Regions from separate parts of the Stenotrophomonas sp. 89682_Sma genome, predicted to be linked through region 2. Evidence: riboswitches for the same ligand, from Rfam matches in the RefSeq annotation. Region 2 holds a riboswitch; the other holds the start of a gene.
What was found. Region 2 has a riboswitch for glycine ahead of gcvP (aminomethyl-transferring glycine dehydrogenase). Riboswitches for the same ligand answer to the same signal wherever they lie in the genome.
Positions count from the first base shown of each region.

Region 1: linked by a shared signal. The riboswitch ahead of ACZK29_RS19615 (trimeric intracellular cation channel family protein) and the one ahead of gcvP (aminomethyl-transferring glycine dehydrogenase) in region 2 are both predicted to bind glycine.

Region 1 covers NZ_CM151147.1:4,253,097-4,262,743, reverse strand. The annotation lists gene ACZK29_RS19655 (aspartyl protease family protein) at 1-48, opposite strand, end outside; gene ACZK29_RS19650 (response regulator transcription factor) at 155-862, shown strand; gene ACZK29_RS19645 (sensor histidine kinase) at 895-2,193, shown strand; gene ACZK29_RS19640 (MarR family winged helix-turn-helix transcriptional regulator) at 2,266-2,760, shown strand; gene ACZK29_RS19635 (DNA alkylation repair protein) at 2,757-3,497, shown strand; gene ACZK29_RS19630 (DUF6616 family protein) at 3,544-3,882, shown strand; gene ACZK29_RS19625 (hypothetical protein) at 3,973-4,230, shown strand; gene ACZK29_RS19620 (3-deoxy-7-phosphoheptulonate synthase) at 4,526-5,599, shown strand; gene ACZK29_RS19615 (trimeric intracellular cation channel family protein) at 5,811-6,428, opposite strand; glycine riboswitch at 6,513-6,616, opposite strand; glycine riboswitch at 6,630-6,719, opposite strand; gene ACZK29_RS19610 (GIY-YIG nuclease family protein) at 6,760-7,035, shown strand; gene ACZK29_RS19605 (nuclear transport factor 2 family protein) at 7,177-7,608, shown strand; gene ACZK29_RS19600 (hypothetical protein) at 7,612-8,049, shown strand; gene ACZK29_RS19595 (XVIPCD domain-containing protein) at 8,041-9,647, opposite strand, start outside.
Region 2 covers NZ_CM151147.1:3,523,650-3,533,296, forward strand. The annotation lists gene ACZK29_RS16405 (phosphoethanolamine transferase) at 1-817, shown strand, start outside; gene ACZK29_RS16410 (M2 family metallopeptidase) at 1,506-3,470, shown strand; gene ACZK29_RS16415 (hypothetical protein) at 3,590-3,982, opposite strand; gene ACZK29_RS16420 (siderophore-interacting protein) at 4,052-4,948, opposite strand; gene ACZK29_RS16425 (multidrug effflux MFS transporter) at 5,090-6,316, opposite strand; glycine riboswitch at 6,617-6,719, shown strand; gene gcvP (aminomethyl-transferring glycine dehydrogenase) at 6,782-9,647, shown strand, end outside.

The DNA of each region.
Region 1 (9,647 bases), 730 kb from region 2:
CAGCGCGGGGAATGCAGCGGCAAGCAGGGGCAGAACGGAAAGGCGCACGTTGGATCTCCGGAGTAGGAGTGGAGGCCTATTGGCGCGCATCGGCGTATCCTGCGAATATCGGCGTTGATACCGTCCTGATACACGCCTGCGGGATACTGGCTGCATGAACACTCCTGCCCGGGTCATCGTTGTCGATGACGATGCCAGCATCCGTGACGCGATCGCCGACTGCCTGCTGCTGCATGGCTACCAGGTGCGCGTGGCAGCCGACGCTGCAGGCCTGGATCTCCTGCTGCTGAACGAGCGTCCGGACGCCATCATCCTGGACTGGATGATGCCCGGCGAGGACGGCCTGTCGGTGTGCCGCCGGCTGCAGGCGCGGGCCATCCCGATCCTGATGCTGTCGGCGATGGGAGCCACACCGGACCGCGTGATCGGCCTGGAAATGGGAGCGGACGACTATCTGGCCAAGCCGTTCGATCCACGCGAACTGCTGGCGCGGGTGCGTGCCCTGCTGCGCCGGCAGGACAAGCTGCGCGCCCAGGTCGCCAGCGAGCTGCGGTTTGCCGGCTGGCGATTGCTACCCGATCAGCGCCGCCTGTTCACACCCGATGGCCGTGAACTCGCGCTCAGCCGGGGGGAGTTCGCCCTGATGCTGGCGTTGGCCGAGCGCCCCGGACGCGTGCTGGGACGGGAGCAGCTGCTGCAGTTGACCCATGGCGAAGACAGCGACAGCGTCGACCGCGCCGTCGATCTGGCGATCAGCCGGCTGCGCCGCAAGCTGGGCCAGGCGGCTCCCGGCGCGGAAGCGCTTGTGCAGACGCTGCGCGGCGAAGGCTATCGCTTCGGCGCCGAGGTACATGTGCTGTGAGGGCTCGTTGGTCCACTGCACGCTGGATCGCGATGGTGGCCCTGGCCAGCCTGCTGCTGGCCACGCTGGTCAGCGTCGCGGTGGTGGGCTGGATGCCACGACCCGCACCGCCCCCCATGCGGCTGGACCAGGCCATGCAGGTCGTTCGTGGCGAACGGCCCGCCATGCCGCTGGGGCTGCATCTCGAAACCCGTGCGTCGCCGCCGCAGGGCAGCAGCAATGGCTGGCTCACCCACCTGGTTGCATCGCAGATGGGCCTGCCGCTGGAACACGTGCGGTTGGTCTGGAGTGGCCGCGGCAAGGCGCCTGATGTGAAGGTCATCGAAGGCGGCATGGAACTCGATGGAAATGCACGGACGGACGCGTTGCAGGCGCAGGTGTCAGTGCTGACCAAGATGCAATGGTCACCCTTTGAACTGGCGGTGCGCCAAGCCGATGGCCGATGGCAGGTGGTCGGCAGCGACCACAGCGACCTGGCGGCGTGGCGCCGGCAGGTCGTGCTGGCGCTCGTAGCGGGGACCGTGCTGTTGGCACCCCTTGCCGCCTGGGCATCGGTCCGCCTGGGACGGCCATTGCGGCGGCTGGCCGAGGCCAGTGCACAGGTCGAACTGCAGGACGGCACACCACTGCCGGACGACGGCCCACGCGAAGTACAGATGCTGGCCACAGCGATCAGCACCGGGCGCGAGCGCCTGCGCGAACAGGCCCAGGACATGACGCGCATGCTGGCCGCAGTAGCGCACGACCTGCGCACGCCGTTGACCGGCCTGCGCCTGCGTGCGGAGTTCGCACCGCCGGCACAGGCCGCGCGGATGGTGGCTGACATCGAACGCATGGATACGATGATCGAGCAGGTGCTCGATTACGCACGCGGCGAACTGCAACCACTGCAGTTGCGGCCGCTGGATCTGGCCGCGTTGCTGGAGGAATGCGTGCACAGTGCCCTGCTGCGCGGCGTCGAAATCTCCATCGAGGGACCGGATACCCTGCCGTGGCAGGGTGACGCGCTCCTGCTGCGGCGGGCGATCGACAACCTCATCGACAACGCAGACCGCTACGCCGGTGCGGTAGACCTGCACGCCGCCATGGCAGGCAATCGGATGCAGCTGGATGTGATGGACCGCGGTCCGGGCATCGCCGAGGACGACCGCGCACGCCTGCTGCAACCCTTCCAGCGCAGCGAGAGCTCGCGCAGCCGCGCCACGGGTGGGACCGGCCTGGGCCTGGCGGTGGCGGCCAACGTCGCACGACGGCATGGGGGCGAGCTTCTGCTGCTGCAGCGTGATGGCGGCGGACTGATCGCACGCCTGCTGCTGGGGCCGGTTTCCTGATATCACCGGGATATTGACGTCACGCCTATTATCCAGCATATGATTAGGCGCCTAATCATGTTGGATGGAGCCATGCTGGAAGCCAAGCACAGTGCCCTGCTGGATGAAGCGCAACGGCGCGGCCATACTGGCGTCGCGCAGCTGCGCCTGTGTTTCCAGCTGCTGTCGCTGTCATCGGCCATCGATCGCGACTGCGCCACACGCCTGGCGCCGCACGGGCTCAGTGAAGGGCGTTTCATCGTGCTTTTCCTGCTGCACGGTGCCGGTGGCACGCTGCCACCGCATGAACTGGCCGAGCGCGCAGGTGTCACCCGCGCCACGATCAGTGGCCTGATCGATGGCCTGCAGCGCGAAGGGCTGCTGCAGCGGCGCAGTGACGCCGAAGATGGCAGGCGCCTGCAGATCGTGCTGACCACACAGGGGAAACGCCTGGCCGAGGCGCTGTTCAACCAGCACACGCTATGGATAGGCGGCTTGTTCAGCGGATTGGACGCGGAAGAACAGCAGCAGTTGTCGCAGCTGCTGCACAAGGTCTGGCAGCACACCGATACAGGTCGTGGGGCATGAGCGGGCCCCTGACGGCTGAGCGATTGAATGCGCTCAACACTGGCAGCGTTGCCGCCAGCCACCTGGCCGAATGCCTGGCGGTGGATTTCGCTGCGCTGCTGCAGGCGGTGGCACCCGCACTTGAACATGACGCGCTGCACCGCATGCGCGATGCTGAAGGCAAGGGCATCACCCAGCGCATGGCCCTGGCTGCCCGGTTGCTGCGCGAAAGCGGGCAGGGCGCTCCTGAGCAATGGCAGGATCATGCGTCCGATTCCGTGCGTGGCTGGGCCTGCTACCTGATTGGCAGCGATGCCAGCGCAACGTTACCGGCCAAGCTGCGTGCGATGCGTCCGCTGGCCGATGATCCGCACTTCGGCGTGCGTGAGTGGGCGTGGCTCGCGCTGCGTGCAGATATCGTTGCTGCACCGTTGCAGGCGCTGGAGTGCCTGCAGCCATGGACGCAGGAAGCATCACCCTATCTGCGTCGTTTCGCCTGCGAGGCGCTGCGCCCGCGCGGCGTCTGGGCGACCCATATCGCGCTGTTCAAGCAGCACCCGGAACGTGCATTGCCGCTGCTTGAAGCACTGGCCAACGACCCGGAGCGCTACGTTCAGGACTCCGTGGGCAACTGGCTCAACGATGCCGGCAAGACCCAGCCGCGCTGGCTGCGCGATCTGTGCGCGCGCTGGCAGCGTGAACACGACGGCAGCGCCAACGCCTACATCCGCAGGCGCGCACTACGCTCGCTGCGGTAGTGCCGGCCGCTGGCCGGCAACCCTTAAACCCTCAAGGAAGAACCTCATGTCCCACATCCTCATCGAGCTCTACACAGCCACCCCTGCCTGGACTGCGCTCCCGCCTGACCAGCGCACCGCCTTCTTTGCCCGCATCGGTGCCGGCATGCAGCAGTTCGATCCGGCCCGCGTCACGCCGGTGGCGATGGGCCGCGTGGCCGCGGATGCAGCGCACGGCGGCAGCGAGCAGTTCTACGCTGTCTGGAGGTGCGCGAGCCGGGAAGACGCCGATGCCCTGGTGGAAGGCATTGCCGCCACCGGTTGGCATCAGTACTTCGCCACCACCAATGTCGTCGGCGCGGACGATGGGATGGGGCAGCACCTGGCCGATCTGGCTGCCTTGTAGCGGCGCCTCCGGACGCGCATGGCACATGCGCCTGTCACCCGGACGCGGTAAACAGTGCATTGCCCCTGTCCATCCGCACGGAAGTCGATCATGCAGAGCACGCTCCAGGTAACGCTGTACGGCCCGCTTGGCGACACACCGGCACTGCAGTTGCCGCAGGTGGAAGGGCCGTCGGTGGCGATCCCGGAACCGCTCCTGCGGCGGCTGGTGTCCGACCTTTACACCGCCCGTTCCCTGCTCAATCCCGAGCAGCTGGATGAGGCCCGGCAGGAACTGGGGCGCGTGCTGGAGCGCTGGGCCGACATCCATGAAGGCCTGCTGCTGGATGTGGAAGTGCATGGCAGATAAGCGACTTCGCGTGCCTGGCGCCGCATGGATGGCCCAGGTGCGCGACTCGCTGAACCGCGCCCCCAGTTGCGGATGAAACATTTTGCACTGCGCAGAAGCTGTGCTATCAATAGAACCCATGAACGCAGCCCCCACCAGCTTTTACTGGTATTACTTTCCGAAGCCACTGGCGGAGGAAGGACTGCGCTCACCCTGAAGAAAGCTTCAGACGCATTCCCGAAAGCCGCCAGCGAACCTGGCGGCTTTTTTCATGCCGCCGCGCTGGGGACCCCCAACGTTCCGGAGAACCCCCGCAATGCCCCCGCACACCGACGACCTGCGTATCCGCACCATCGAACCGCTGACACCGCCCGCCCAGCTGCTGGCGATGCTACCGTGTGACGATGAAGCCTCCGACACCGTCAGCGCCTCGCGCGCGGCCCTGCACCAGATCCTGCATGGCCGTGACGACCGCCTGGCGGTGGTGGTCGGCCCGTGCTCGATCCACGACCCGCACGCCGCCATCGAATACGCCCAGCGCCTGAAGCCGCTGCGTGATGCGCTGGCCGGCGAGCTGGAAATCGTCATGCGCGTGTACTTCGAGAAGCCGCGTACCACGGTGGGCTGGAAGGGCCTGATCAACGATCCGGACCTGGATGGCAGCTTCAGGATCGACAAGGGCCTGCGCATCGCCCGTGGTCTGCTGCGCGACATCAACAAGCTGGGCCTGCCGGCCGGCGTCGAGTTCCTCGACGTGATCTCGCCGCAGTACATTGCCGATCTGGTGGCCTGGGGCGCCATTGGTGCGCGCACCACCGAAAGCCAGGTGCACCGCGAACTGGCCTCGGGGCTGTCGTGCCCGGTCGGTTTCAAGAACGGCACCGATGGCAACGTGAAGATCGCCGCCGACGCGGTGGGTGCGGCCTCCAATCCGCATCACTTCCTGTCGGTCACCAAGCAGGGCGGCACCGCCATCGTGTCGACCACCGGCAACCCGGATTGCCATGTGATCCTGCGCGGCGGCAAGCAGCCGAACTACGATGCGGGCAGCGTCGCCGAGGCCTGCCAGGCGCTGGCCAAGGCCAAGCTGCCGACCCGCCTGATGATCGACGCCAGCCATGCCAACAGCCTGAAGAACCCGGACAACCAGCCGAAGGTGATCGAGGACATCGCCGTTCAGTTGGAAGACGGTGAACAGCGCATCGTCGGTGTGATGATCGAAAGCCATCTGGTCGGCGGCCGCCAGGAACTGGTGGAAGGCCAGCCGCTGGTCTACGGCCAGAGCATCACCGACGGCTGCATCGACTGGGACACCACCGTGACGGTGCTGGAGCGACTGGCCGCGGCCGTGCGCGCCCGCCGCGAAGTGAAGGTGTCCGAAGCAGCCTGATGGAAGCCGCCTGAGTGCGGCACGTGTGTGGATGGCGGCCAGCGCCTGCGGGGGTGCGGCCGCGATCAGGGTCGGTCGGAGTTGGAGGCCGGCCCGTCCGCACCGGCGATGCGCCTGGCGCTGCGTATGTGCGACAGCGCCAGGTACATCGCCGGGGTGGTGCAGCGCGCGAAGGGTAGCGCCGGGCCATGCCCGGCGAACACGCTATCGTTCAATGCACTTCGTCGTGGTACACGAACTTCGGCATTTCCCAGCGGTAGTGGATCGCCAGCAGGCGCAACGCGAAGCCGCCGCCGAGGCAGCACAGGATCGCGGTGGCGTCGGCTACGCCCCAGTGCAGCAGTAACAGGTAGGCGGCGCCGGTCAGCAGCGCGATGATCGCGTACAGCTCCTTCTGGAAGATCAGCGGTACTTCGTTGCAGAGGATGTCGCGCAGCACGCCGCCGAACGCACCGGTCAGCATGCCGGCGATCAGCACGATGGGGGTGGCATGGCCGGCCTCGCGTGCGATCGAGCAGCCGATCAGGGTGAAGGCGATCAGGCCCAGCCCGTCCAGCACCAGGAAGGTGCGGCGGAAGTGGTGCATCCAGCGGGCCACCCAGGTAGCGATCAGCGCCGCGCACACGGTGAAGCCCAGGTACTCGGGATGCTTCACCCAGCCCAGCGGGTAGTGGCCGAGCAGGATGTCGCGCAGCGAACCACCACCGAGGGCGGTGACGCAGGCGATCATGACCACGCCGAACAGGTCCATGCGGCGGCGGCCGGCGGACAGCGCGCCGGTCATGGCTTCAGCGGAAATGGCGATCAGGTAGATGATGGACAGCAGCATGGGGCAGGCTCCGGGCGCGGTGGGGCCGGCCATGCGCGACTACCGCCACTGCCTGCGCAATGACGGGATGACGATGACCGGTGCCGCTCCCGCTGTCCTTTTGCCTGAGAGTTCAGCGGTGTGGGCCGCGTGCCCCTTCGGCGGATCGTCCCGGGCGTGCCCGGTGACCTCTCTCCAGCTCGGCGAGTCGAATGCATGGTTGGTGGGATTCCAGCCCACCGGCCTGAGCGATCATGGGAGCCTGCGCCTTCGGCGGGCGCCAGCGCGGCGCCTCTCTCCTGCATTCGGCCGCCAGTATATCCGCTGCAGTGCAGCACGGCATAATCCCGGCATGCCCCCGTCCCCCCGCCCGTGGTTCCTGTACCTGCTCGAATGCCGTGATGGCAGCTACTACGCGGGTATCAGCACCGACGTGGACGCGCGCTTCGCCGCCCACCAGGCGGGCAAGGGCGCGCGCTACACCCGGGCCCGGCCGCCATTGCGCGTGCTGGCCGTGCGCGAATACCCGGACCGTGCCGCCGCCTCGCGCGCCGAATGGCAACTCAAGCAGCAGCCGCGCGAGCGCAAGCTGGCCTGGCTGCAGGCCTTGGACGCCCGGCTTCTGTAGAGCCGAGCCCGCGCTCGGCTGCTGTTCCGCCTGCCCGTTGCAGGACCCGGGCAGGGGCTCGGCCCTACGGTAGATCCACGCCATGCGTGGATGCGCCCTGCACATGCCATGATCGTCCAGCTCTCAGCGCTGGAGACCCGGATGTCCACGATCGCCCTGCTGTTCGCCCTCTCCGCAGCCACAAGTCCCGCCGCCGACCCGGCCACCATCGCGGCCATCGAAGCCACCTGCCATGACTACGTCGACGGCCAGCTGGAGGCGGACCCACAGCGCGTCGCCCGGTCCCTGCACCCGGACCTGGCCAAGCGCGCAGTCCTCGGTGATACACCCGATGAGCGCCTCGGCCTGCGCCGGATGTCGAAGGAAGAGCTGGTCTCACTGACGAAGCAGGGCGCGCTGAAGACCCCGAAGGAGCAATGGGACCGCCGCTGCACCGTGCTGGATGTAACCGGCAACGCCGCCTCGGTGCGACTGGAAACCCCATGGTTTGTCGACTACTTCCACATGGGCCGTTTCGACCAGCGCTGGGTCATCGTCAACGCATTGTGGTATCCGAAGCCGAAGGCGCAGTGACCGATGCGTGCCGCGGCCCGGGCGTGGATTGCGCTGCTTCTGTTGTTGACCTTCCTGGCCCTGCTGCCGGGCCTGGTGTATCTGCTGGGATTGGTCGCGACCGAGGGCCGGCCGCAACCTGTCGATTCCACGCGGAGCGACGGCGCGTGTGGTGCTGCGAGCTACGCCCACCACGTACCGATGGATCCATGGCGATTCATGGCGCGCCACGTGGGAGTGAATGCGAAGGTGAACGTGCCCGATGTCGAACTCGAAGCTTCCTGGATCGCACGCGTCCACCTCGGGCACCATCCACGCCACAGCATGCTGCGCTGGCACCTGAGCTCGGCAGCATTGACCATCTGGATCACCCGGCACTGGTCTTCACGGCAGATCGCCGGCACGGCTCGGGCCCAAGGGTACTGCCCGCCCCGACCGTCGCATGGACGCGGATCAGACTGACCGCGCCTGCTGGGACAGGGTGCTCTGGTGATCCTGCTCCTCCTGCCGGGACCGCGCATCGGTCTGTCGATGTGCGTCATTCAGCGACTGCAGCTGCGCCAATGACGTGTCCACAGGGGTGGCAAATGCCTGCGCGGCCGGCATCTGTGCCCTGAGATGGGCCGGGTCGGACGGATCGCCCTGCACGACGAAGAGCGTTTCCGCCCTGCCGTCCTGCGAAGGCGAGGCGCCCAGCACGACATGGTCGATGCGTGTCAGCCCGGCCTCGCGGGCCAGGCAGGTCGAACTGGCTGCAAGGCGTTGCGCGTTCTCGCCGAAAGGCTGGGCCTGGCTGTCTTGCAGGCGTCGTACCGCCTCCTCGGCCTGTTGCAGCAGCGGGTCGGAAAGCGCGGCTCGCCGTCGCTCCGGTTGTGCGGGTTCGACGTGCAGCAGCTGTTCGGGCATCCCGTTGCGCGGGGCGCGGTTGAGGTCGATGGAGCCGTCGGCATTCTGCTGGCGATGCAGTTCCGCACGCGGCACGGTGGACCACTGGCCATCGATGAAGGCGTGGCCGCGACCATCCCGGTTCCAGATCACCAGATCATCGCCGGAGGCGTACAGGCCGGCGGTGGCCGGCGAGTTGCCTGCCGCCTGCGGGCGGCCCCAAGCATGTGAGCGCCCGTGCTGCAGGGCATCGAGGTAGGCCGGTGCCTCGGTGTTCTGCAGGAACAGGGTCTTGACCACCTCGTAACGATGCAGGGCCTCGGGATGTGCACGATCGGCGGCCAGCGCCACCGGGCTGGCCAGCGGGTCGGCGGAAACACCGGCGAACACATCGCGCATCGGATTGCCCGGCCCTGCGGCCCGCAACCGGTTGAAGACCTCGGTGCCCTTCAGGGCGTGCTCAACGCCGCTTTCCAGGTAGTCGGGCTGTTCCCTGCCGCGTACGACGCGGTTGGGAAGCATGCCGTCGATCCGTGTCTTGACGTCATCCACGCTGGCCAGGTCGCCGCTGGCAATCGATCGCAGAACGCCTGGATAGCGGCTCAACCCTGCCTGGTTCTCCAGCTTCATCAGCATGGTGGCGAGCTTGGCCTGGTCATCCAGCGACGCATGCTGGTACAGGTCGGTGCCGCGCAGCTGCTGCATCGCGCCGCCAGGATCCCGGCGGCCATCGCCGTGGCGGAGCAGGCGGTCGACCTGGCTGACATCGTGTGCATGCACGAACGCAACACCGTCGCTGGATGCGAGAAAGGTGTTCAGATGGCCGCGGATGGTCCCATCCAGGGCGCGCCCGTTCTGCGCCCTGATGCCGTCGCCATCGCGCTGCAGGTCGGAAACCGTCTGCTGCCGCTGGCGTGCATCAAGCTCCAGCGAGGGCTGCTGCTGGCGTGCCCAGCGCTGATAGGCGTCCACCAGCTGGGTCGCCACCTCCGGGTGCTGGCCCAGATCGGTCTGCAGCGTGCCGATGGAGAAACCACTGTTGCCCACCGGCGTCATGACATTGCCGCTGATGTTGCCGGCGAAGGACAGCTGATAGGCCACATTGCGGCCGGCGTTGCTGCCCTCGGACGCCACGCCGATGGCGAAGTAGGCCAGTGTGCGCAGCTGCGCATCAC
Region 2 (9,647 bases):
CTTCCCCGACATGCACTCCTGCGGCACCAGCACCGAAGTGTCGCTGCCGTGCCTGTTCTCGCCGTGGGGACGCCACGACTACGACGAGAAGAAGATCCGCGCGCACCAGTCGCTGCTGCACGTACTGAACCGTGCCGGCATCGCACCGCTGTGGCGTGACAACCAGTCCGGCTGCAAGGGCGTGTGCGAAGGCCTGGAGTTCCAGTCGCTGTCCGATGCGACCACCCCGGGGCTGTGTGCCGACGGCCGCTGCATGGATGAGATCCTGCTGCAGAACCTGGCTACCCAGGTACGTGCAAAGCCCGGCGACCGGGTGGTGGTGCTGCACCAGCTGGGCAACCACGGCCCGGCGTACTTCGAGCGCTACCCAGCCGCCTTCGCCCGCTTCAAGCCAACCTGCGACACCCGTGACATCGGTCGTTGCTCGCGCGAAGAGATCACCAACAGCTACGACAACGCGGTGCTGTACACCGATCATTTCCTGAGCAAGACCATCGGCACGCTGCAGGGCATGCAGGATTACGACACGGCGATGATCTACCTGTCCGACCACGGCGAATCGCTGGGCGAGAAGGGCCTGTTCCTGCATGGCGTACCGTATGCGATTGCCCCGGCCGAGCAGACCCGCGTGCCGATGACGATGTGGTTCTCGCCGGGCTTCGCCAGCAGCCGTGGGTTGGACCTGCAGTGCGTGCGCAAGCGTTCGGCGGCGTATACCGACCATGACAACCTGTTCCCGTCGGTGCTGGGCCTGATGCAAGTGAAGACGGCGCTGTACGAGCGCGATCGCGACGTGTTCGCCAACTGCGAAGGTTGAGGGTTGTTCGGCAGGGCTTGCAGCCCTGCACCCGCAGAGGCAACGTCAACCGCAACGGCTGAAGCAACAGCAGAAGCGGGTTTCCTGACGGTTGGCGGGGTGGGTCCGGTGGCGGGAGACGCCGTAAACCCGTCCATGGGGGCTTGGCCGCGGCATCCATGCCGCGGACACTCCCGCCACCGGACCCACCCCGCCTTCGACAGTTTTCCGCGATCTGTCGGAATGGCGTTCTGCTCTGGTGGGTGTCGACCTTGGTCGACACAGTAGAGCCACGCCATGCGTGGATGATTCATTCGATACCTGACAGATGTGTCGACCAAGGTCGACACCCACCAACAGCCGCCGCGATCTGTCAGAGGTGGGGCGGTGTCGGAGTGCGGGGTGTCAGCCGCATGGGCCCGAGGCATGCCTCGGGCGGGTTGGACAGGACGCCCAACCCCGGTCTTGCCGTGTGCGCAGGAAAGCGCACACGAGCAAGCGGCTGCCAAGCCTACAAGGACGTACTTGCGGCGTCCCCGCACTCCGACACCGCCCCGCCAAACCACGGATAGTCCGCTGTTGCTTCGGCCTTTGCCCTTGATTGAACGCCTCTGCGGGTGCCGGGCGCCGCCCGGCCGACTTCCGCCACTTGCGGTGGCAGCCACTGCCCACTAGCCTTCGGCCGTCGTTCACCACCCAAGGATCGCCCGTGAAGCACCGTCATCTCCTGCTGGTTTCGGCTGTCGCCGCCGCCACGCTGGCCCTGGTCGCCTGCAAGAAGGAACCCACCCCAGGCACCGATACCGCCAGCAGCAGCGCTCCGGCCGGCGAAACCGCCGACCAGTTCGTGGCCCGCATCAATGCCGAATTCAAGGCCGCCTACCCGGAGATGACCTCGGCGCAGTGGCTGTCCTCCACCTACATCAACAGTGATTCCGAACGCATCGCGGCCAAGGCCAATGAGCGCTCGCTGACCCAGCTCAACAGCTGGATCGAGCAGGCCGCCAAGTTCGATGGCAAGCCGATGAGCGAGGACAGCAAGCGCGCGATCCATCTGCTGAAGCTGATGTCCTCGATGCCGGCGCCGCGCGATCCGGCCAAGCTGGCCGAACTGACCCAGATCGCCACCCGCATGGAAGGCAGCTACGGTGCCGGCAAGTACTGCACCGATGCCAATGATCCGAACTCCTGCCGCCAGCTCGGCGAGCTGGAGCAGGTGCTGGCACGCAGCCGCGACTACGACAAGCAGCTCGATGCCTGGCAGGGCTGGCACAGCACCACCAAGAGCATGCGTGGCGACTACCAGAAGTTCGTCGGTTTGGTGAACGAAGGCGCCAAGGGCATGGGCTTCACCGATGCCGGCCAGATGTGGCGCAGCGGCTACGACATGCCGCCGGAGCAGATCGGTCCGGAAACCGACCGCCTGTGGGAACAGGTCAAGCCGATGTACGAGCAGCTGCACTGCTACGCACGCGGCAAGCTGGACAAGACCTACGGCAAGGACAAGGCGGAAGTGGGCAACGGTCTGATCGCCGCGCACCTGCTGGGCAACATGTGGCAGCAGGACTGGTCGAACCTGTGGGACCAGCTGGAACCGTATCCGGGCGCAGGCAGCCTGGACATCACCGCGGCGCTGGAAAAGCAGTACCAGACCAACCTGAGCGCCGCGCTGGCCAAGGCTGGCAAGGATGCCAACGTGGCCGCGCAGTACAAGGCGCAGCGCGAGGCCGAACTGCGTACCGCCAAGCAGATGACCGAGCGCGCGCAGGACTTCTACGTGTCGCTGGGCATGCCGTCGCTGCCGCAGTCGTACTGGGAGAAGACCCAGTTCATCAAGCCCGATGACCGCGACGTGGTCTGCCACGCCAGCGCCTGGGACATGAACATGGAAGGCGACGTGCGCACCAAGATGTGCATCAAGCCGAACGAAGAAAACTTCACCACCATCTACCACGAGCTGGGCCACATCTATTACGACCTGGCCTACAACCCGCTGCCGCCGCTGTTCCAGGGAGGTGCCAACGATGGCTTCCACGAAGCGATCGGCGACACCATCGTACTGGCGATGACGCCCAAGTACCTCAGCTCGATCGGCCTGGTCGACGCGCCGACCGAGAGCCGCGAGGCGGTCATCAACAACCAGATGCGCATGGCACTGTCCGGTGTGTCGTTCCTGCCGTTCGGCCTGATGATCGACCGTTGGCGCTGGGGTGTGTTCGACGGTTCCATCACCGCCGACAACTACAACAAGGCGTGGTGGGACCTGAAGGCCAAGTACCAGGGTGTGGCCCCGGCCAGCACCCGTGGCGAGGAGTTCTTCGACCCGGGCGCGAAGTACCACGTGCCGGGCAACACCCCCTACACCCGCTACTTCCTGGCGCGCATCCTGCAGTTCCAGTTCTACAAGGGCCTGTGCGACGCGTCGGGCTACAAGGGCCCGCTGCATGAGTGCACCTTCTACGGCAACAAGGAAGCCGGCCAGAAGTACTGGGCAATGCTGAGCAAGGGTGCCAGCCAGCCGTGGCAGGCCACGTTGAAGGAGCTGACCGGTACCGACAAGCTCGATGCCGGCCCGATGATCGAGTACTTCACGCCGGTCAACGAGTGGCTGAAGCAGCAGAACGAAGGCCAGATGTGCGGCTGGCAGGCCAACGCGGCCCCGGCGGCGAAATGAAAGAAGGGGCGGGTCCGCAAGGTTCCGCCCCTTTCCGGTAGTGCCGGCCGCTGGCCGGCAACTGCACGGTGGAAATCCGTCTGGTAGCCGGCCAGCGGCCGGCTCTACCGCAACAGCGATCAGCTGTTCTTCTTCGCCGCCATCGCCGCGGCCAGCTCGGCCTTGAATTCGTCGAAGGTCTGGCCCTTCTCCCTGGCTTCGGCCTGTGCGGCATCGCGCAGTGCGTCGGAGTACACCAGGCGCACCGGCGTGCCATTGCGTTCGTGCAGCTCACCGGCCTGCATGATCAGCGCCAGCACCTGCGCAGCGCTCTCGCTGTGGCCGGCAATTCGGCCATCCATGCCCAGCACCCATTCGCCGTCGCGGCGCACGACACCGGCCAGCAGGGTGCGCTGTGCATCGCGCAGTTCCGCATGCGGCTCCACCGGCGAAGCCTGGGCAGCGGCCTTGTTGGCGGCCTGCTTTTCCTGGCGACGGCGCTGGTCGCGGCGGGTCTTGGAGCTGGTGGACATGGTGCGGTACCGCTGCGATAGGGGGGCGCAAGGATAGCGCACCCCGCCCGCAGCACCGCTTCACGCCCCTCAGTCCAGCACTTTGCCGTGCCGCCAGTAGCCCATGAAGGTGATCGCGCGGCGGTCCAGCCCGCAATCACGGACCAGGTGGCGACGGATCGCCATCACCGCCCCCGCCTCGCCTGCCACCCAGGCATACAGCGGCCCGGCGACGCTGGCATCGGCCTGCTCCCAGAGGATCTGCGCGTCGACATCGATCTCCTCCAGTTCGTCACCGACAGACACCGCCGAGACCGCTGCCAGCCGCGTCTGGACCGCCTGCAGCAGCGGCTGGCCGTGGGCCGCCTGACCACGCGGCAACCAGACCAGCTCGGCCGTGGACGGCGCCTTCAGCGGCACCGCGTCGCCGGCCTGCGCCACTTCCAGCAGCGCCAGCGTGCGTGGCGGATCGGCCAGCGCGGCCAGTTCCTCGAGGATGCCAGCCACTGCCGGCAGCGCGGTTTCATCCGCCACCAGCAGCACCTGGCCGACACCCGCCGGCGGTTTCCATTCCCAGCCTTCGCTGCTGTCGGCACAGTCGGCATCGGGGGCCAGCAGCACTACGCGGTCGCCCGGCCGCGCGTGGATGGCCCAGCGCGAGGCCGGTCCCGTCTCGCCATGCAGCACGAAATCAACGTCGACCTCGCCCTGCTCGGGACGCAGCTGGCGGATGGTGTAGGTGCGCATCGGCGGGCGCTGATCGTCCGGCAGCGCCCGGTAGCGCGGATACCAATCCTCGCCGCTGGGCACCTGCGGCACGTCCTGGCCGGGCAGGGGGAAGAACACCTTGATGCGCTGATCCGGGCCTTCGGTCTTCATCCGCGCCACGTCGGCACCGGTGAACACCATGCGGTCCAGGGAAGGGGAAAGAACGCGGCGCTCCTTCAGCGCCACCTCGAACAGGCGGTAGGTCTGCTGCGCAGCCATGGGGGAACCTCACGTAACGACATCGGATCGGCTGGCTGTCGTGCATCCACGCACCGGCTGGCTGGAGTGCCCAGCCTAGTCCGGTCGTTCCTCGCCGCAAGCGTTGCGGGCATCGCGGCCTGCCCTACCCCTGCGCGCTGCTCAATGGCCCGTGCAGGCTGCCTGCGCCGCGCGTTCACGCTGGTGTTCCCAGTACCAGAACACGAAGCCGGCAGCGAAGAACGCGGCCTGGCCCAGCGCCAGGTGCAGCGGGCTGGCACTGAGCAGCGGCGACACCACGCCGGCCACCACCGTGCTGATCATCAGCTGCACGAAGGCCTGCAGCGACGACGCCAGGCCACGCTGGTGCGGGTACATGTCCAGCACCGCCAGGGCCAGGATCGGGAAGATCAGCGACATGCCCATGCCGCCCAGGAAGATCGGCAGCACTGCCCACGGCAGCACGAACTGCGGCGACAGCGCCACGTAGCCGACATTCAGCAGCGCCGACAGCGCGCACAGGCTGAAACCGATGGCGACCTGGCGGGTGGGCGTGGTGTGCCCGGCCATGCGCCCGGACAGGAACGAGCCGGTGGTCATGCCGCCGATGGTGGGAATGAACAACCAGGCGAAACCGCCCTCGCCCAGGTGCAGGTGCTGCATCACGAACACCGGCGCCGAGGAGATGTACAGGAAGATGCCGCCGAAACCGATGCTGCCGGCCAGCGCCAGGCGCAGGAAGCGCGGGTTGAAGCCGATGCGCACGTAGTCACGCAGCAGCACGCGCGGCGACAGCGGCACCCGCGCCTCGACCGGATGGGTTTCCGGCAGGAAGCGCGCGGTGGCCGCCAACAGCACCAGCCCGAACACCACCAGGAACCAGAAGATCAGCGGCCAACCTGCGCCACTGAGCAGGATCCAGCCACCGATGATCGGTGCGATGGCCGGGGCGATGCCGAACAGCATCGACACCTGGCTCATCAGCCGCTGGGCATCGTGGCCGTGGTACAGGTCGCGGATCACCGCGCGGCCGACGATCATGCCGACACCCGCCGACAGGCCCTGCAGCGCGCGGAACGCCAGCAGCGTGGTCAGGTCGGTGGACAGCGCACAACCGACCGAGGCGCCGACGAACACCACCAGGCCACCGAGGATCACCCGCTTGCGGCCCCAGGCGTCGGACAGCGGGCCGTGTGCCAGGCTCATCAGGCCGTAGAACAGCAGGTACACGCTGATGGTCTGCTGCACCGCCACCTCGTCCACCGCCAGGCGCTGGGCCAGCTGCGGGAATGCCGGGAAGATGGTGTCGATCGAGAACGGGCCGAACATGGCCAGGCCGGCAAGCAGCAGGGCCATGCGGCGGGTGGAGGGGGCAACAGCGGCGGTCATGGAGGAAGCGTCCGGCAGGGCCATGCGGGGCACGCACGGCGGGCGCCGGTCCCGCAGCAACGGGGACGGCGCCAGATGAATTCGGGTATCCGCCCATCATAGGTGGGGATTGCGCTTGATGCCATGCAGCACTGCACAAAACGCACGGCCGGGCCATCGGCCATTCAGGCGCGGCGGCCATGCCCGGAGGCGGCCGGCGGGCCCGCAACGGGCTATAATCGGCGGGCAACACGGTGGGAGAAGCGGAACACCGCTGCCGAAGGCGCAACGCCCGTAATCGCTCAGGCCCGATACCACCCGTAACACAACTCTGGAGAGACCGGTTCGATCCGGCGCCGAAGGGGCACGAAGTTGCGGTTTTCCGCGCTTCCAAACTCTCAGGCAAAAGGACAGAGGGGCGCCCCGCAGACCGCCAGCCGGCGGCTTGTGCCCGTGCGTGTGCCCTTTCCTGACGGATCCTTCGCCATGTCCCAGAACACCCCTTCCCTGCGTGAGCTCGAGCACCACAACGCGTTCGTCGAGCGCCACATCGGCCCCAACGACGCCGAGATCGCGCAGATGCTCGACGTCGTCGGCCACGCGTCGCTGGATGCGATGACCGATGCCATCGTGCCGGCCAAGATCAAGTCGCCGGCGCCGCTGGCGCTGCCGGAGTCGATGACCGAAGTGCAGGCACTGGCGAAGATCCGTGCGATCGCCGACAAGAACACCGTGCTGCGCAGCTTCATCGGCCAGGGCTACTACGGCACCCACACGCCGAACGTGATCCTGCGCAACATCCTGGAAAACCCTGCCTGGTATACCGCCTACACCCCGTACCAGGCGGAAATCTCGCAGGGCCGCATGGAAGCGCTGATCAACTTCCAGACCCTGTGCGCCGACCTGACCGGCATGGAAATCGCCAACGCCTCGCTGCTGGACGAAGCCACCGCCGCTGCTGAAGCGATGACCCTGGCCAAGCGTTCGGCCAAGTCCAAGTCGGACACCTTCTTCGTGCACGACGCCGTGCATCCGCAGACGCTGGAACTGCTGCGTACCCGCGCCGAGCCCATGGGCATCGTGCTGCGCGTCGGCACCCCGGCCGAAGCGCTGGAAGCGGAAGCCTTCGGCCTGCTGCTGCAGTATCCGGATACCTTCGGCCAGGTGGGCGACTACAAGGCGCTGGTCGATGCCGTGCACGCACGCGGCGGCCTGGTGGCCGTGGCCACCGACCTGCTGGCCCTGACCCTGCTGGCCGCCCCGGGCGAATGGGGCGCGGACATCGTGGTCGGCAACAGCCAGCGTTTCGGCGTGCCGTTCGGCTTCGGTGGCCCGCACGCCGCCTTCATGGCCTGCCGTGACGCCTACAAGCGCTCGATGCCGGGCCGCCTGATCGGTGTTTCGGTCGATGCCCAGGGCAACCCGGCCTACCGCCTGACCCTGCAGACCCGCGAGCAGCACATCCGCCGCGAGAAGGCGACTTCCAACATCTGTACCGCGCAGGTGCTGCTGGCGGTGATGGCCTCGATGTACGCCGTTTACCACGGCCCGGAAGGCCTGACCCGCATTGCCCGCCGCACCCATCGCCTGGCCTCGATCCTGGCCGCAGCGCTGCGCAATGCCGGCGTGCAGGTCGGTGGCGATTTCTTCGACACCCTGCATGTCACCGGCGTGCATGCCGATGAGATCCATGCCAAGGCCCGCGCCGCCGGCTACAACCTGCGCGCGATCGACAGCGACTCGGTCGGCATCAGCCTGGACGAAACCACCACCCGCGCCGACATCGTTGCCGTGGCGGCCGTGTTCGGTGCCTCGCTGGACGTCGACGCGCTGGATGCCAGCACCGCCGACGCGCTGCCGGCCGGCCTGCTGCGCCAGTCCGCGTTCCTGACCCACCCGGTGTTCAACACCCACCACAGCGAGCACGAGCTGCTGCGCTACCTGCGTTCGCTGGCCGACAAGGACCTGGCGATGGATCGCACGATGATCCCGCTGGGTTCGTGCACCATGAAGCTCAACGCCACCGCCGAGATGATTCCGGTGACCTGGCCGGAGTTCTCGCAGATCCACCCGCTGGTGCCGGCCGACCAGGCGCTGGGCTACAAGGAACTGATCGACACGCTGGAAGCGATGCTGGTCGAATGCACCGGCTACGACGCAGTCAGCCTGCAACCGAATTCCGGCGCGCAGGGTGAGTACGCCGGCCTGCTGGCGATCCGCGCCTACCACCGCTCGCGCGGCGAGGGCCACCGCGACATCTGCCTGATCCCGGATTCGGCACATGGCACCAACCCGGCTTCGGCGCAGATGTGCGGCATGAAGGTCGTGGTGACCAAGACCGACGCCAACGGCAACGTTGACGTCGAGGACATCCGCCTCAACGCCGAGAAGTACAGCGACCGCCTGGCCGCGATCATGATGACCTACCCGTCCACGCACGGCGTGTTCGAGGAAGAGGTGGTCGAGATCTGCGAGATCATCCACAAGCACGGCGGCCAGGTGTACACCGACGGCGCCAACATGAACGCCCTGGTGGGCGTGGCCAAGCCGGGCAAGTGGGGTTCGGACGTTTCACACCTGAACCTGCACAAGACCTTCTGCATCCCGCACGGCGGTGGTGGCCCGGGCGTCGGCCCGTGCGCGGTCAAGGAGCACCTGGCCCCGTTCCTGCCGGGCAAGCTGGGTGACAACGGTCCGGTCGGCATGGTCAGCGCCGCCAGCTTCGGCAGTGCCTCGATCCTGCCGATCAGCTGGATGTACATCGCGATGATGGGCCGTGAAGGCCTGCGCAAGGCCACACAGGTCGCGCAGCTCAACGCCAACTACATCGCCAAGCGCCTGGCCCCGCACTTCAAGACCCTGTACACCGGCCGCAACGGCCTGGTGGCGCATGAGTGCATCCTGGACGTGCGCCCGCTGGAGAAGACCAGCGGCATCGGCGCCGAGGACGTGGCCAAGCGCCTGATCGACTTCGGCTTCCATGCCCCGACCCTGAGCTTCCCGGTGGCTGGCACGCTGATGGTCGAACCGACCGAGAGCGAGTCGCTGCACGAGCTGGACCGCTTCATCAACGCGATGATCCAGATCCGCGAGGAAATCACCGCGATCGAAGACGGCCGCCTGGACCGCGAGGACAACCCGCTGAAGAACGCGCCGCACACCGCGACCGCGGTGACCGCCAGCGAGTGGACCCACGCCTACCCGCGCGAACTGGCCGCCTTCCCGCTGGCCAGCCTGAAGCAGAGCAAGTACTGGCCGCCGGTGGCCCGCGTCGACAACGTGTATGGCGACAAGAACGTGATGTGCGCCTGCATCCCGGTCGATGCCTACAAGGATGATGAAGTCGAGGCTT